DNA from 4 places in the Paenibacillus sp. RS8 genome. Region 2 is predicted to be linked to each of the others. Evidence: riboswitches for the same ligand, from Rfam matches in the RefSeq annotation. Region 2 holds a riboswitch; each other region holds the start of a gene.
What was found. Region 2 has a riboswitch for cyclic di-GMP ahead of ACDZ28_RS13220 (glycosyl hydrolase). Riboswitches for the same ligand answer to the same signal wherever they lie in the genome.
Positions count from the first base shown of each region.

Region 1: linked by a shared signal. The riboswitch ahead of ACDZ28_RS29565 (thiamine pyrophosphate-binding protein) and the one ahead of ACDZ28_RS13220 (glycosyl hydrolase) in region 2 are both predicted to bind cyclic di-GMP.
Region 3: linked by a shared signal. The riboswitch ahead of ACDZ28_RS07215 (NPCBM/NEW2 domain-containing protein) and the one ahead of ACDZ28_RS13220 (glycosyl hydrolase) in region 2 are both predicted to bind cyclic di-GMP.
Region 4: linked by a shared signal. The riboswitch ahead of ACDZ28_RS10875 (choice-of-anchor A family protein) and the one ahead of ACDZ28_RS13220 (glycosyl hydrolase) in region 2 are both predicted to bind cyclic di-GMP.

Region 1 covers NZ_CP168131.1:6,273,452-6,278,022, forward strand. The annotation lists gene ACDZ28_RS29555 (YafY family protein) at 1-931, shown strand, start outside; gene ACDZ28_RS29560 (methyl-accepting chemotaxis protein) at 1,054-2,304, shown strand; cyclic di-GMP riboswitch class I at 2,495-2,590, shown strand; gene ACDZ28_RS29565 (thiamine pyrophosphate-binding protein) at 2,709-4,352, shown strand; gene ACDZ28_RS29570 (carboxymuconolactone decarboxylase family protein) at 4,363-4,571, shown strand, end outside.
Region 2 covers NZ_CP168131.1:2,663,441-2,668,011, forward strand. The annotation lists gene ACDZ28_RS13215 (sugar phosphate nucleotidyltransferase) at 618-1,991, shown strand; cyclic di-GMP riboswitch class I at 2,128-2,207, shown strand; gene ACDZ28_RS13220 (glycosyl hydrolase) at 2,220-3,764, shown strand; gene ACDZ28_RS13225 (glycosyl hydrolase) at 3,917-4,571, shown strand, end outside.
Region 3 covers NZ_CP168131.1:1,335,158-1,339,728, reverse strand. The annotation lists gene ACDZ28_RS07220 (hypothetical protein) at 98-664, shown strand; cyclic di-GMP riboswitch class I at 822-908, shown strand; gene ACDZ28_RS07215 (NPCBM/NEW2 domain-containing protein) at 1,164-4,571, shown strand, end outside.
Region 4 covers NZ_CP168131.1:2,120,970-2,125,540, reverse strand. The annotation lists gene ACDZ28_RS10875 (choice-of-anchor A family protein) at 1-1,971, opposite strand, end outside; cyclic di-GMP riboswitch class I at 2,082-2,172, opposite strand; gene ACDZ28_RS10870 (hypothetical protein) at 2,559-3,056, shown strand; gene ACDZ28_RS10865 (ASCH domain-containing protein) at 3,255-3,668, opposite strand; gene ACDZ28_RS10860 (hypothetical protein) at 3,916-4,449, opposite strand.

The DNA of each region.
Region 1 (4,571 bases), 3.5 Mb from region 2:
ATTGCTTCTATTGCAAAAACGTGGAAAAATGACTTCTCGCGAGCTGGCCCAAACACTCGAAGTGTCAGAACGAACGGTGTTTAGAGATATGGAAGCATTGAGTGCTTCAGGCATCCCGATTGTAGCTGAACGAGGGCGTGAAGGAGGTTGGATGCTTACAGAAGGGTACCGAACCTCCTTAACAGGTATGAAGCCACAAGAGATTGGTTCACTGCTTCTGTCCACTGACTCATCTATCATGAAAGATCTGGGGATACAGGACGACTTCTCTTCCGCTGTTCTCAAACTGGAGGCTGCTTCCTCTCATCGAACTAGTAACCCAGCAAATTATCTAAGCCAGCGGATCCATATTGACGGTGCCAGTTGGCATCCTTCGGATGAGACTTATCCGTTCCTTTCTGTACTTCAGAGAGCTCTTTGGGAAGACCGTAAAGTAAAAATCACTTATCTCCGGAACGACGAGACAAAAGTCCGGATGATTGAACCTCTTGGGTTAGTTGCAAAACGAGGAGTTTGGTATGTCGTAGCCAATATAGGGGATGAACTGCGAACCTTTCGTGTGTCCAGATTGATAAACGTAGAAGAGACCAATGAGCGGTTTAACAGGCCTGATGAATTTGATTTAAAACATTATTGGGAAGAGTCCACTACAGCCTTCAAAGCAGCACTGCCAAAATATCCGGTAAAATTAAGGGTTAGAACATCTGTCTTAAAAGAATTGCAACGTGAAAGATTCGTTTCTATCCATATGATAGAGCCATCTAGCAATGCAGAGTGGGTGAACGTAGAAGCCGAATTTAATACGATCGAGTCGGCCTGCCGGATAATCCTTTCTTTTAGTCCCTCGGTTATTGTACTTTCACCGCAAGAACTTTTAGAGATGGTAAAGTCTGCTATCGCAAAAATTTCCGCTATTTATGAGGATTTTTGACACGAAATCTAAAGAACTACTCCGAAAAGAAGATTTATGTCAGTTCTTACTATAGACCAATCACCTTTAAATCCCATATAATAACACCAATACATAATATTAATAAGGAGGACATTATACCAATGAACTGGATGCATAAACTTCCGTTAAAACAAAGAATTGTTGCCGGATGTTACCTCGTTGCCGCACTATTTGCCATTCCTGTTTTAGTTACTTTTATGATCTTAGGCAACATTATTTTGGGTATTGTTCTAATCGTCGTTCTTGCTGCTCTAACCTTCCCAGTGGCCCGCTTTATCGAGAGAACGCTTACATCTTCTTTTGATGACATCGCGAATGTATCTCATAGTATTTCAAAAGGGGATTTTACTAGTAGAGCCGACGAGAACGGGTCTATGGGGGACGTAAGCCGTTCCTTTAATACTATGATTGACAAGCTCAAGAAGATTTTGACAGAAGCATCACAAATCACTCGTCAAGTTATGGATGCAAGCCGTGGAATCGAAGATAAGAATCAGAATTTGAAAATTGTCATGGCACAGGTAGCCTCTTCGTCTAACGAGCTAGCTCTTGGTGCAAATGAAATATCTACGGATATCGCTGAAATGACAGAATCCATTAAAGATATTGAGAATAAAGTATCCAATTATACGAACTCAACAAAAGAAATGAACAGACGTTCAATACATACATTAGAGCTAGTTGAACAAGGACGCCAATCCGTTGATACGCAAGCTGAAGGCATGCGTAAAAACATCCAGGCTACTCAAAAAGTAGCTGACACTATCGAAGCCCTTTCTCAAAATGCTCGCGGAATTACGATGATCACAAAGACCATCACTGAAATCGCTGAACAGACCAACCTGTTATCACTAAATGCTTCCATCGAAGCAGCGCGTGCAGGAGAACATGGTCGAGGATTTGCTGTAGTCGCACAGGAGGTTCGCAAGCTCGCTGAAGAATCAACGGCTTCTACGAAGGAAGTCTTTGGCTTGGTTCGGAGCATCGAAACTGATATTAAACAAGCGATTGATAATATCGCTATCAACGAAGAAGTCGTACAGGTACAGAATGAGATGATCACTCAATCTGCTCATATCTTTGCTCAAATCGTGCAAAGTGTACAGTATATTACCGAGCAGATCTCCTCCTTCTCTGCCGAAAGTGATCTTATGTTGGAAAGTGCATTGAAAATCTCAAGTGCAATCGAGAATATCTCTGCGATCACGCAGCAAACCGCTGCCGGCACCGAAGAAGTATCAGCCGCTATGAATGAACAAATTAATGCCCTGCAGTCCGTTGCAGAAGAAACTGAGAAAATGACTCAGGCTGTATTTAATCTACAGAAGACGATCCATATTTTCAAGTTTTAAGTGACGTCCAAATCATATAAACAAATTCAAAAACTGCTCCTAAGCTTAGACTTAGGAGCAGTTTTTTTATATCTATTATTTCATAGGTTCGACAAGACTTTCGTCAAAATTCGAGTTAATTTGCGATAATATATTGACAAAGAGTGTCTAGGAATATATTGTAAAGGAAAATTCTTCTTATAAATTTCTAAATTAATATTGGCAAAATCTTCGAAAGAGGATGACGCAAAACCATGGATCTACAGCCTCATTTTTAATCTGAGGCCATGACTGCCAGGTTGCTGAAAACCAAGACGACTGGACTTTTGTTCAGTCTCTATGGCGATTTATGCTACCAACCTGTGCCCTATTTTAGAGCACAGGTTTTCTAGTGTTTGGTTTTAAAATAACAATCAACTTGTGAGGTGTATTTTTTGAAGACAGTCGCAGATTACATGTCGGAAGCACTACGGAACCTTGGTGTTACCCATTCCTTTGGTATCATCGGTAAATCCATTTGTCCTATCGTTCTTAAAATGGTAGATTACGGTATTGAATTTATTCCTGGAAGACATGAAAGCAGTTCCGGCTTCGAAGCAGCTGGTTATGCGCTGAAAACTGGAAAACTAGGCGTAGCTTTTGGCACTTCGGGTCCTGGTGGAACAAACCTACTAACTGCAGCAGCACATGCTAAGGCCAACAACCTACCTGTCCTATTTATTACTGGCCATCAATCTATTAAAGAGCTTGGAATTCCCCAATGTCAGGACTCTACCTCTTTTCTAGCTGATTTAGCTGATATGTTTAGACCTGCCACCTTATATAGCAAGCTTATTGAACGTGGAGATCACTTTAGCACAATCTTTAATCATGCCATATCCATTGCTTTGAGCGGTAATCGTGGTCCCGTTCACCTTTGTATTCCCTTTGATGTACAAACGGAATTGCTAGAGGAATGTAATATTGTAATCCCTGAACGCGAATCACTGGTTAGCCATGCTAATATCGACCGTGTACTTGATGCAATAAATAACTCAAAGAATCCAATAATTATCGCGGGTAAAGGCGTTAACCGCTCAGGAGCACATAGTGAGCTAATTCAATTAGCAGAAACATTTAATATTCCTGTAGTTACATCTCCAGGTGGTAAAGGAGCTATAGCTTGGGATCATCCACTCTATCACGGTCCAATTGGAGTAGGCGGTTGTACCCATGGGGATGACTTGCTGAATCAAAGTGATCTATTTATCGTTCTCGGGTCACGTTTAAGCGATATGACTATTTGTAATCTTAAAAAGGAAAATCATCCTGCAACATTAATTCAGTTTGATAGCGATCCGACTTTTGTCGGAAAAATATTGTTCTCTAAAACGATTCCAGTGACTGGAGATCTACGTGACAATCTAGTTTGCTATCTCAATAATATTGACACGAACAACATCACAAAACGCGAAGCACCGACAAATTCCGATTATACCGAAGAGCCTCCGATTTTACCAAACCTTTCACTTGCATCGGTCTTGAGTACGATGAGTGATTTGATTCCTTATAACAGCACAGTCTTTGTTGATGATGGAAGTCACGGTTTCCATGCTGCGAAATGGTACAAGGTTAAGAAACCTGGCAGTTTTGTATTCGATGCTTACTTTGCTTGTATGGGTAATTCCATCGGGATGGCAATTGGCGCAAAGGTTGCTGCACCAGAAGAAACGATCTTCTGCATTACAGGAGACGGCTGCTTTATGATGCTAGGCGCAGAGATTAACGCTGCTGTCTGCAAGGATATTCCTGTCATATTCATTGTTGTGAATAATAAACAGCTAGATATGGCTCTAAAAGGTATGGAAAAAACTACAGGACGTATTGACGGAACGATCTACGAAGTCCCTATGGACGCTGTGAAATTCGCAGAATCACTTGGTGCTACGGGTTACAAATGTGAGACAGCTGAGGAGTTCGAAACAGCTATCAAGGACGCTGTTGCCATCAACCGTGTTGCCGTCATTGAACTGCTAACAGACCGTGATGAGGTCCCTCCGACTGCTCATCGTACTTTGAACCTAAATTAGGAGGTCACTTATGAAAGACAATGTAAACAGTGGTCTTAACCACTTCACGAATCTCTCAGGAGACTACGGAGCTAAGGCACTGGCTCCGATTAAAGAACATTTCCCTGATTTGGCTGAATTTATTATGGGAAATGCCTACGGCGATATTTTTCAACGCAACACAATCGAAGCTGACTGGAAGGAAATCGCAGTTATCTCTGCCCTGATTTCGATGGGTCA
Region 2 (4,571 bases):
CCAGCCGCTGTTGTCTGCAGATTTCCTGATTTTAACCGCTAATAGCGGTTAAAATCCGCAGACAAAGGCGGACGCTATCGCTCCTCCAGTTCCAAAATTATCCCCCGCCACTCCGTTCCCTTATCTTAAGTTTCTAAGCAATTTATAAAGTTAGGTACTCTGATTATATACCGCAGTAGCAGTAGCATTTGTAGTTGTCATTGTCTCTGTCTCTGTCTTTGTCCCGTGGTGGCAACTAGTCTTGCTCTTGCCGTTGTTCTTGCAGTTGCTGCTGCTGCCTCCCCCGGAGCAGGAGCAAATCTTTAGAAAAACGTGCTCGTTTCCGGCTGGCACAGCCCGGTGCAGCACGGATTGGAATGGGTTAGGTAAAGAACGGAAAGGGAATTTGGAACTGTAGAAGCGTTAGCGTTCGCCTTTATCCTCGGATTTCTACCGCGAGAAGCGGTTCAATCAGGAAATCTGAGGATAACAGCGATCGGAAGTCCAAAATCCCTTGGAGTGGTTCATACCTAACAAATTTTTTTAATGCATCCGCTCGAAATAAGGCTAAGCGGAAGCTGACGTTTTGATAACAATTCAAATATGCTCGATTTCCATAATTCAGGGAGGGTTCATCTATGAAAATGGTACTTCTATCAGGCGGTTCAGGTAAACGGTTATGGCCGTTGTCCAACGACTCACGTTCAAAGCAATTTCTAAAGGTACTTGAAAGCCCTCAAGGTGAACCAGAATCCATGGTACAACGTGTATGGAGACAGCTGGAGGAAGCGGGGATGGCAGAATCATCTTATCTGGCCACCGGCCGCGGCCAAGTAGAAATGATACAAAGCCAACTGGGAAGTCATGTGCCGATTATCGTTGAACCGGAGCGTCGGGATACTTTTCCGGCTATCGCCTTAACAGCTACCTATCTTTATTCGGTTGCAGGTGTTTCTCCAGCGGAGACGGTAGCGATTTTGCCTGTTGACCCTTATGTAGAAGCATCCTTTTTCGATACCATAGCTATGCTTGAAGGGACTATGCTAGAAAGTGGAGCAAATCTGGCTCTAATGGGTGTTATTCCTGAACACGCCTCAGAGAAATACGGATATATCATTCCTACCACCGAAGAGGCGGGGGAGAACGGTTTTATGAAGGTGAGTCACTTTCAAGAGAAGCCAGACCGCATACAAGCAGAACAGCTTATCGAGCAAAATGCATTGTGGAATTGCGGAGTATTTGCCTTCCGTCTAGGGTACTTGTTAGATATTTTGCAGCGTAAAGGGTTGCCTTTAGGATATGAAGAATTGCAGAAGCAATATAAGCTATTGTCTTCCATCAGCTTTGATTATGAAGTGGTGGAGAAAGAAGAACATATTGTGGTACAGCCGTATGATGGATTCTGGAAGGATCTTGGAACGTGGAATACGCTAACAGAGGAAATGAGCAGCAAGCATGTAGGCAAGGGTTTTGTGACGGCGGATTCTGAGGGGACTTGCTTGATTAATGAGCTGGATATTCCAATTACGGTAATTGGTGCGAAGGATCTGATCATCGCGGCTAGCCCGGATGGGATTCTAGTTACCCATAAAGCCGAGAGTCCACGGATTAAAGAAGTGCTGAAGACCTTTGAACAGAGACCGATGTACGAGGAACGCCGCTGGGGCCATTACAAAGTTATTGATTATGTGAAATATGACGAGGGCAATGAAGTGCTGACTAAACGGATTTTTATATCCGAGGGGAATAATATCAGCTATCAGTTACATCGCAAACGTAGTGAAATTTGGACAATCGTCAGCGGCGAAGCAAGTATTGTGCTGAATGAGAAAAAACATAATGTGAAGGCTGGGGACGTGGTACGTATACCGGAAGGAACGAAGCACGCAATCCTTGCTTTGACGGATGTTGAGTTTATAGAGGTACAGACGGGTTCTGAATTAGTAGAAGAAGATAATATTCGTATTACTTTAGACTGGAATGATATAGAACTACAACAATTCATTTCATAGGTCTAACCTATCTATTTAACCAATTCGGAATTTCTTAAAACAGGTAAATTGACTCAATTATCAAAAAAAGTCATAAAAACACTAAATATATCATTAATTGTCGTCGATACTTACGGTAAGAGAGATTATTTCTCTTAAATTGAAAAGGCAAACCTATCGAAAGGTAGGGACGCAAAGCTATAGGGCCTTCGAAAGAGTGGCAGCCTGGCTACCGAAAGGGAGATTATTTTGAAAGCTTACCGTACGTATCGATTGTTTGGTGCATTTCTGTCACTCGTCCTGTTTCTGACTGCACTTCCGCTTACTGTTGGAATTTCGCCGTCTGTTGTCATAGCTGCTTCAAATTCTGGAACGCCAGTTACCCCGGGAGCCTCACCTGAAGCCGTAAAGCTGCTTAACTATTTTTACTCAATCTCAGGAAAAGGAATCCTTGCTGGCCAGCATGACTATTTAGAAAGTCCAGATGAAATTAACAATATGCTTAAGGGAACCAGCGGACAGTATGCAGCTCTTCACGGTTATGAAATGGGTGCGATCAGTGGCCAGTCTGAAGGAACGATGTCCTGGCAGCGTCAAAATGTGGTAAACAGCGCCATCAACTGGAATAAAGCGGGCGGGATCGTAGCTATGACTTTTCATGCTAACCTGCCGGGCACCTCTTATGACTGGGATAATGTTAAAAAAACGCTTAGCCAAAGTGAATTCGATAGTTACGTTACACCGGGTACCAAGCAATATAACAGTCTGATTGCTGAACTTGACAAGGTGGCAGTATCTCTAAAAAGCTTGCGAGATGCGAACGTCCCGGTACTTTGGAGACCCTATCATGAAATGAACGGGAACTGGTTCTGGTGGGGGAAGAAAAATAACTTTTCTAAACTTTGGAATATTATGTATGACCGTTTTGTTAACGTTCATAAATTAAATAATTTGTTATGGGTATGGAGTCCGAATGCTCCCAATGTTTGGTCAGATCCGTATGCGTTAACTTATCCAGGAGCTGATAAAGTAGATATCCTGGCAGCAGACATATACGAAAATGATTACCAGCAAAAATACTATGATAGCTTGTTGAGTCTAGCCACGGGCAAACCGATTGCGATCGGGGAAAATGGTGAAATGCCTAATCTGGAGAAGCTTCAACAATCACAAAGTAAATGGACTTATATGATGAGCTGGGGAAAAATGCTTTATGAGAATAACAGTGCAGATACAATCAAAACTTTTATGAATAGCAGCTATACCCTGACTAGAGATAAATTAAATAATAGCTTGGTACCCACACCTAGCGCCGCACCGGCACCTCCCGAAGAAGAGGGAGAGGCAGCAATTCCTCTCGCGAAGGGGCTTGCAGGAGAGTATTACAACAACATGCAGCTATCGGGAGCAGCAGCTCTTATTAGAACCGATGCAATAATCGATTTCAATTGGCGGCAAGGATCGCCGGATGCCGCCCTTGGGATTGATCGTTTCTCCATACGTTGGAGCGGTAAAGTTAAGCCCTTATATGATGAACAATATACATTTTACACTACATCAGATGATGGCATCCGTGTCTGGGTGAATGGGGAATCTGTGATTGATAGTTGGACGAAGCAAAGTGGCACTGAGCGTAAGGGCAATATTACGCTGAAGGCTGGTCAGCTATATGATATCAAGGTGGAGTATTACGAAAATGAAGGCGATGCGAGAGTCCGCTTGATGTGGGAAAGTGCTAGTCAAGTTAAAGAGACAGTTCCAGCAAGTGCGCTTTTTCTTCCGGATGTCTCCTGATTGATGAAAATTAAAGGTCGATCCTTAGTAGCTCTGCGTTATTGCAGAGCTACTAAGCTATAGTCCTCATTAGGTCAGAAGACGATTGTCCGATAACAGGTATGTTATTTATTACCTGTGGAGGCAGTACAGCTACCGAAAGGAGGATTTATTTGCGTAAATATTATAAGCAAAACAGATTGTTGTTTACTATATTACCGGTGTTTATTATTTTTTCCTTGCTGCCTTGGGGAGAGGTTAAGAGTCTTCCGAAGGCTATGAGTGTTTCTTCCTCTCTTCCCCCGGCTATACCAAGCAATCCATCAGCTTCTGAAGAAGCCAAGCAACTGTTGAGTAATTTGGTGAATCTACGTGGCAAAGGTATCCTGTCTGGTCAGCATGATTATCTAGAAAGTCCAGATGAACTGGTTCATAAGCTGAAGAATACTTCGGGACAAAATGCCGTTCTACATGGTTATGAATTAGGGGCGATTAATAATCAATCCAAAAGGACAATCGCCGAACAGCGGCAAGCAGTAATTGACAGTGCAATGGAGTGGAATCAGACGGGTGGCATTGTAGCCATGACATTCCATCAGAGTTTGCCAGGAACTTCTCCAGAATGGTCCAATGTAAACAGAAGTCTCAGTCAAGAGAAGTTTAATGCTTATGTTACGCCTGGGACGGCTCAGTATAAGAGTCTAATCTCTGATCTAGATGAGATCGCTGGATATTTAGAACAGCTGCGTGATGCTGGGGTTCCAGTCTTATGGCGACCTTACCATGAAATGAATGGCGGTTGGTTTTGGTGGGGGAAAAAGGACAATT
Region 3 (4,571 bases), 1.3 Mb from region 2:
CGTCTAGAGGATGAGATGGATTTCAGGTCAGAGTCTGAGTACAGGTAAACCCCGGGGTTGTATAATTAAGGTAATTGAGAAGGGGGACGGGATGGATATGAAATGGCATAAGTACATCACGCGCTGGGCGGATTCTAGAGGGTTAGGTGGACGGGAAATTGATTATCAATGGCCGTCTCCATCATTTCCGGTGGTAAGTATCCGCAGCAATTTAGGTCGATACTCAGGTCAGGGGTATGGTCACGGAAGCAAGCCACAAGTGAAGACGGCTGTTGGTTTAATTGCTATTGGAGATGTAGCTATAGGCTTGATATCCATAGGTGCAATAAGCGTCGGTGTACTATCCGTAGGTGCTATATCACTGGGGATGTGGTTAGCGCTCGGAGCGATAGCACTTAGTTGGCTTGGCTTTGCCGCGGGAGCAATTGCGATTGCAGGAGTGGCTGTGGGAGCGATCGCGATAGCCGAAAAAGCATTGGGAGCGATAGCCATAGGCGATACGGCGTTTGGGGCGATAGCCATAGGGCGAATCGCTGGAGGTGCGGTAGCTATTGGACAATGGGCATATGGTGTAATCGCTGTTGGAGAGCATGGTTTCGGGTTAATTCCGATCACGGGTGATGTGTGGAATTGGTTCCGGCGTTTGTTTGGGCTAAGAGATTAAGCCGCTAAGCAGTTCTAAAGTATCATTCATAGTCTGGGATAGTTAATAAAAAATATCTATCAGAACAGAAAAACTAATTGCAATTACCTATTCGGATTTCATACCAATTAATCATGCGATCAGATGTAGCGTTATGTTACTCTTTGTAATGTATTCGAAACTTCATAGGCAAACCTATGGAAATGTAGGGACGCAAAGCTATAGGGACTAAGGTTATTATAACTATTGTCAGCCAGCTGCCAAAGAGTGTATTACGCTTTTTGTTAAAATATAAGTGAGTATAAGTTATACACCTATACTTAATGTCTTATATTTCTCGCTTAAACGCGTATCGTCCTTAGAAGGGCGTCGGGGCGTTTATGCTTGTTAAAGTTTAATAAAAATTAAGTCTTAATTTTTATGGACTTTATACGCAATCAAGCTACTCTTTTGGGGTAGTTTTTTTTGTGCCCATTTTTGGGTACTGAAGAGATTCATATTACATCTGGGGGTAGAAAAGATGAAAAAAATGATTGCAATCGCTACATCGGCAGCCATGATAGCCAGTTTTTCGAGCGAGGCAGGTTATGCTTTAGCAAGTGATGTAAGCAAGGTAAGTGTAGTGAACAGCGTAGTACAAAGCAAAGCTGAGCTATTAAGCAGTGCGTCAGTTATTCCGTTTGATCTGTATGGAAAGGCTATCCTTAGCGCTTATAACGATGTTTTTAAAATGAATCCTGCAAATATTAAATCCATCACGAATAATGGTGGCAACTACTCAGGTTCACCAATAGCTAAGGCTATTGATGGCGATATGAGTACGCATTGGGAAACGGGCAAACCGAATAGCTCAACGTTTACGAACGAGGTTGTCTTTGTTTTTAATGAGTCCACGGAATTAAATAGAATCGTATATGCTGCAAGACAATCCGGTGCAAAGGGTAAGGGGTTTGCTCAGGAATTTGATATTTATGGCTCAACTACGGATGCAGGCGATTTTACACTAATATCCTCTGGAGAATATAAAGGCGGAGCAGGAGATGTTGTGGAGATTGAGTTTGCACCTACAGCTTTCAAGAGACTTAAATTTGTCTACAAAAAAGCTAACCAGGATTGGGCGAGTGCGGCTGAATTTTCTTTTTACAAAGAAGATGCCATATCGGCAAAGATGAAAAACTTATTTACAGATGATACCTTGAGTCAAGTTAGTGCAGCATTTAATACGGTAGAGAAGTTAACCGCTTTAGAACAAGAAGTGCAGTTACATCCACTGTACACGCAGTTTCAAGCAGATATAGAGAATGCAAAGGTGCTTCTGGAAAACCATCAAGTAGAGGAAACGGCAGCTAAGGTTTCGAAGTTAAAGGGGTATGGCACAGCATATGAAAATGCCTATAGCGAAGCTTACAGAATGCCAAACTCAAACGTATCAAAAGTAACGGTGAATGGTGGAAGCTACCCAGGTACGAAACCGGAATACATGCTCGATGATCTGCCGAATACACATTGGGAAACGAACAAAAATAATGACGACAGCTTCACGAATGAAGTCGTGTTTGAATTAGCACAGGCCAAAGTATTAGACAGAGTGGCTTTCCTGGCTAGAGATAATCGCAAAGGGTTCCCAGAAGCTTTTGAAATCTATGCATCAGAGACGAGTAAGGGAGAGACCTTTCAGCTCGTATCTAGCGGAACCGCGACTAGTACGAACGACTTTCTGGAGTTTAAATTCGAGCCTACGAAGTTTAAAAGATTGAAATTCAAGTTCACAAAAGCCAATATTAACAGACCTTTTGCGGCTGAATTTAGATTTTATACAGAGGATAAAGTAAGCGAAGCTGTGAATGGTATTTTCACAGATGGAACGATGAGTGCGGTTGTTCCTGCTTATAATAGCGCCAATGCAATCAATGAATTAGAAGAGGCGGCAAAAGTACATCCGCTCTATCCAATCCTTAAAGACTCATTGGATTTGGCTAAGAAGCTAGTAAATGGTGAAGTTCAAACCGAAGGCACCATTATTGAGGCTGAACAGCGTGGGGATATGAAAAAGCATGCACAGCAAAACCTGAGAATTGGTTTCGGTACGAACAACCAACCTACGGGACTCGTTGCAATGCCTGGAGATACGATCAATATTTATGTAGATGCAGCTTCTACTGATAAATTACCTGCAATAGTATTTTCGCAACAAGAGGCGGCTTGGAATGTTTGGGCTAGAAGCGTGCAATTACGTCCTGGTAAAAACACTATAACCGTTCCTGAGTTTGCGACGAATAGTTATTATGCACATGATGTGACTAAGGGCGGTACAGTGTATATCGTCAATCCATATACAGCTGAAGAACAAGGGAAAGCACCTTTGATCCGGTTTGAGGGGCTTACGAAGATCCCTATGATGACAAAGACCACAGATCCAGAACAATTCAAAGCCTTCCTAACCACCTACAAACAAAAATTAGATGAAGATAAGGCAGCACATCCGAATGTTCAAGATCGCAAGCTTATTGATGTGGTAGAAATGGTCAGCGATCATGTTATTTTTACAGGAACGGCTACAGAAGCCTATAACAAGTTTATTACACAAGAAAACAATCCACTGAATACCGTAACCGGCTATGATACTTGGATGAAGACGATCTTTGACTTCTACGGCTTGGATGGCAGCAGCGAGATTCATGATGCCAAGCTAATTCGTGAAAATATTCGATTGATGCAGCCTTATGGTGCAATGTATGCCGCGGGAGATCATACTGGGATACAAATTGGGACCGTAGCGACGATGTTAGGTGATTTTAACAAAGTCTATCCAGGTTGGGGATTGAATCATGAAATTGGGCATCGCTTGGCTATGGGTGAACGGGAATATGGTGAAGTAACTAATAATATGGTGTCTATGTTGATGTCAGTCTATGCGGATTCTATTGATACTCGTATTCCTTTTGAGAGTGATATTTATAAATATGTCCTCGAAGAAAATAAAGTGGTTATGAATCAGCAGGGCTTATTTGCACAGCTCGGTGCCTACTGGCAGTTGGAATTGGCGCACCCTGGTTACTGGACCGAACTGACCAAGCTGTACCGCGAGCGAAAGGTATCCCTTCCTAACGGTGACAATTCCAAGCAACAGTATTTAGTAGAGTTCTCCTCCGAAGTGTTGGGGCTGGATTTAAGCAGCTATTTTGCCAGACATGGCTTCACTGTGAATCCAGAAACGAAAGAGAAGCTGGCTAAATATCCAGCACCGAAAAAGCTATGGTATTTAAATAACTCGGTGGTTCATTATGAGGGCACAGGAATAGCAGATAAGAATGTTGCCATAAAGGTTAATATCACACCTAACGCTACAGCTAAATCGAACACATTAAGCTTTAGTATGAATAAGGATCTGAAGAAAGATTTCTTAGGGTATGAAGTGTATCGAAATGATGTGTTGGTTGGTTTTACCGGGACTGACCAGTTCGTGGACACGAACGTAGATAGCAGCGTCAATTATACGTACAAGATTGTTGGTTATGATAAGAAGCTGATCGCATTGAAACCAGTGCAGGTTAAAGCCTTCAAGCCAGCCCTGTCTGTTGAAGATCAAATTACATTAAAGCTTAATCAAGCCTTTGACCCGATGAAGGATGTAAAAGCGGCTAACTATCAAGGCAACGATATTACTGCTGATGTTACCCTGAAATCAAATACCGTTGATGTAACACAAAAAGGTGACTACGAAGTTGTATATGAAGTGAAGAACGAAGGGGTTACAGAAACTAAAACTACACAGGTTACGGTAACGAGTGACTATGCTTATATCTCAGACCTTAATGCCAAATCAGTCGTTGTTGGTTGGGGTGAATTAAAGAAAGATAAAGCCGTTTCTGGTGGAATCATCACCCTTGTTCGACAAGGGCTAGCTGCGACTTATGCCAAAGGAATT
Region 4 (4,571 bases), 540 kb from region 2:
TGTTGGTACTGGTACTGGCGTCGATGAAGCTACAGGTCCAAGTGGCACAGGGTCATCATTAACGACGATAATGCCAATTACGGAGGATGGCGTTGGTGTTGGGAATACCGGAGCCACCGGTGACGGAGTCGGTGTTGGTGTTACCTCAGACGACGGAGTCGGCGTTGGTGTTGCCTCAGACGACGGAGTCGGTGTTGGTGTTGCCTCAGACGACGGAGTCGGCGTTGGTGTTGCTTCAGACGACGGAGTCGGCGTTGGTGTTGCCTCAGACGACGGAGTCGGCGTTGGTGTTGCCTCAGACGACGGAGTCGGCGTTGGTGTTGGCGTCACGTCCGGCGTTGGTGTTGGCGTTACGTCCGGCGTTGGTGTTGGCGTCACGTCCGGCGTTGGCGTTGGCGTCACAGTCGGCGTTGGTGTTGGCGTCACGTCCGGCGTTGGTGTTGGCGTCACAGTCGGCGTTGGTGTTGGCGTCACGTCCGGCGTTGGTGTTGGTGTCACGTCCGGCGTTGGTGTTGGCGTCACAGTCGGCTTTGGTGTTGGCGTCACAGTCGGCGTTGGTGTTGGCGTCACGTCCGGCGTTGGTGTTGGTGTCACAGTCGGCGTTGGTGTGTGTGTTGGTTTTGGTGTGTGCGTTGGTTTCGGCGTTGGTGTTGGCTTCGGCGTTGGTGTTGGTTTCGGCGTTGGTGTTGGTTTCGGCGTTGGTGTTGGTTTCGGCGTTGGTGTTGGCTTCGGCGTTGGTGTTGGTTTCGGCGTTGGTGTTGGTTTCGGCGTTGGTGTTGGTTTCGGCGTTGGTGTTGGTTTCGGCGTTGGTGTTGGTTTCGGCGTTGGTGTCACGGTCGGTGTTGGCGTCACGGTCGGCGTTGGTGTCACGCACGGCGTCGGTGTTGGTGTCACGGTCGGCGTTGGTGTTGGCGTCACAGTCGGCGTCGGTGTTGGCGTCACAGTCGGCGTCGGTGTTGGTGTCACAGTCGGTGTTGGTGTCACGGTCGGCGTCGGTGTTGGTGTCACGGTCGGCGTCGGTGTTGGTGTCACGGTCGGCGTCGGTGTTGGCGTCACAGTCGGCGTCGGTGTTGGCGTCGCAGTCGGCGTTGGTGTTGGTGTCACGGTCGGCGTTGGTGTCGGAGGTGGTTCCTCCCCTCCATATGGATACCAATGCATCTGTACCCCACCAGCAAATCCCTTTGCAATCAGTGTCCCATGCAGTTCACCAGAATTATAAGTTACTTTCGCATGCGGAGCTAGGATAGTTCCTTCTATCGTTAAACTTCCTATGTTTACAGTGCTAGCTTCATAAAAATTAAATAATACCTTGTTAGGGCTGCCTCCCCATATTTGAAAACTTGGAATTTCAACTGAACTTCCACTAACGTTAACGATAACTGTGGCGTTATTTGCAATATTAAACTGTAAGCCATTAGCATTAGCGAAATCGGCAGCACTTAGATTAAGAACGTTAAATGATTCCGGAGCATCAATTGTTATTTTCCCATATTCCTTTTTGAAAGTTCCAACTGTAGTAAGTGAAGAGAATTCATTAGAACGTCCGATAAGAAATTGCTCTTCAGCATCAAAATCAATAGGCGTTCCTTTTCTCGCTGGTTCTTTAAGATCTACACCGTTGCTGGAAAAAACACCACCATAAACGGATGCTCCATGAATAGTACCATTAGTAAAAGTAATGTCATTACCAGCAATAAGGACATCTCCACCTGGATTATCCTTGGATACGCCGTAATTCTGCAATGTAATGTTACCTTTGGCGGCAAGGCGCCCATGAACCTGATCATTAGATTGTTTGAAATCCCCAAAAATAAAAGTATTAAAATTCCCTGCAATACCTAACACAGGTGTAGGAGTATAGGGAGGTACCTCCCCTGCTGCATTTACCAAATGCCCTCCGGAAAGTCCATTGCCTACCATTAAAGCCCCCGCTAATACTAGTGAGAGTAGCGGTTTTATTCTTCTTTTCAAAAAGCACACCTCCTAAATCTATCATTTATATCTAATCAGAATAATTACCAGAAACTCTAAAAGACCTAACAACAAAAAAGACCGCCAAAAAAGAAGTAGAATTCCCTTCTCATGGCAGTCGGACGGTCATAGTGTCCTTAAGACACTTTAGACTCCTGGACTTTGCGTCCCACCCTTTCGGGCGGTTTGCTATTATCATGATTATATATGTATACCCTTTGCAAAATAGAACCGGCAGTTTAAGCATCCTATTAAATAATCGTCTATGACTTTTAATACTTTTGAACTAATAATAGTTTAGCGCTCCGCCCCCACAAATGTCAATCAATTCCTTTTAATAATCATACACATTAACCAGCACAAAAAAAGCACCTAAAGGCGCTTCACGCAAAAGTTTTTATTCAATTTTAAAGTAACTGTATATAGCCTAATATCGATATCCATAATGGAATACTAAAAATCAAACCAAATACCAATCCACGGCGGAGACTTCCTTCCTCTCTCATCCTAATTCTCCTTTTCATAAGCCTAAATCATTAATTTTTATTATTACAATTTTAATATATTTTATTCTTTCTATTTTAGTTGTGAATTTAATCACATTGGACTGGCTGTTTAGAAATACCATTGATTATTTTTGGGATATCGGGGTAGAATACGAATATACGTTCCCATTAGAGGTGATGAGATTCATGCATAGAGCTGAAAGCAGAGACAACATGCTGGTGAAATCTTATTTATTGCTTCCGATGATTTTATCAGCTTTCGAACGGGACTCCGCCATTTTATCTACACATTTACGAACGCCCGCCCCCTATCTGGAGGTTCTTGGAACCGCCGCGGCAGTAGCTACAGCAGATCTAAGAGATGTTCGTTCGGAAATGAGAAAACGGGGAATCAAGGTATATGAGCAGAACAGGCTCAACACAGGGATAGAAGCCAAATTTATATGTCGCGGATACCATGAACGAATGCTGCTGTTAAACGACATCGTTGCTGCACAAGCTGCTATTCATATGCGCAGATATCTCGGGCTGGATATTTCATCTTTTAAGAGCTATGAAGGGCAGTATCAGATTAAGTAAAGCCGCGTAAAAAGTTACGCCCCTCCCCCCATTTCCATTAGCGAACAAAAAAATAGGCCTTACCATGGGAGTTGGCAAGACCTAAGAGATTTATACCACAAAACACTGGGGGGTGTTTGGTGTCTTCAATATATACCCCGAACCTGAAAATAAGATGATGCTCACATGAAAATCACATTAAAAAGATCAATTTTTGGTTTAGGCTAGATCTGGATGCTCCCATAAGCTTAATCTGCCCTTAGCCGGTACAGGATGACTTAACTGATGAACATCTTCAAGCTTCCAAGCAAAACGCCCTTCACTATAGTCGCCAAAATCATATTCATTTCCCTTTATCCATTCCCTTAGGTCCACCTCCGGTGTAACCTCATAACACCCCGTGAGTTGACCTAACGCAATAATAAACCCTGTTGGTAAATTTATTGCTGTATAACCATGCTTCGCCAATATCGACCTGAATGGTTCCTGTTCACATATCTTCTTATCTATCCTCATTCCGGCATGAATACCTAACCCCCCGCGGTAGGTTGTTCTCCATGATCGAGTTTCGAACTGTTTTTCACCAAGAGCAATCAACGTTGCCCAAGGCTGTCGTATCGTTAAACACCGCATCATATCCATCCCCTCGGAAGATACAGAAAAGCGTGGTCTCCGAATTCCCGGAATACCGCGGTTAACTGGTTCGCGCTTAATGAGTTCATAGTAATATCCCCTTTAACTATATGATTAATTAAACCTATTAAAAGGAAAAATGTACATAACAAAAAGACCACCCGAGAGATGGCCATAGTATCATGCTTATGGTAGGTGCATCTCAGATCCAACATATAGAGGCTTTGGTTCAACATGCACCAGTGCTTTATTCACCAAGCTGCTCCTTGATCTGCGCAATTTCTGTTTCCGTGTACACAAGGCGTTTATTCAAATCGGCGATATAGCTTCTGCGAGCTTCTTGGTCCGCTGTGCTTGTTAGATCGGCCGCAGTAGCTTCCGCTTGTTGGATCGCTTCTTTGAGAAATTGCACGCTGGATTCTGCCACTGCTAATCTTTCCCGGAGTTTAGCCGCCTCAATGATTGCCTTTGGTGTTCCTGTCCGATCTGCAGCCGTTGTGTCAGTCTCAGATATTGCCGCGGGCTTCTCCGTTACTTTACTCTCCAGTATTATTGTCTTCCCTTCTACTGTCAGGTCCGTTCCAGTCGCTTCGGATATCGTGCGCACGGGTACGTAAGCTGATCCGTTTATAATAGCTGCGTCCGCAATCTTCTTTCCGTCTTGCTTTATCGTATACAGTCCGGTAACTTTAGCGCCAATTATTGACGAGCTTGCTGCAAATCCTATTGATCCTCCGAGCAACAGCGCTGCAGCTGCAATCCCTACTATTTTCTTCTTCATACGTATGAACCTCCTAAGGATAGCATTATTCCAATTATACCCAACAGTTCTACATTATGAAAGATATATTAAGAGACTCCGTACGTACGACCGCCCGCTGGTGTCAGCGTAGTGCTTCCGTG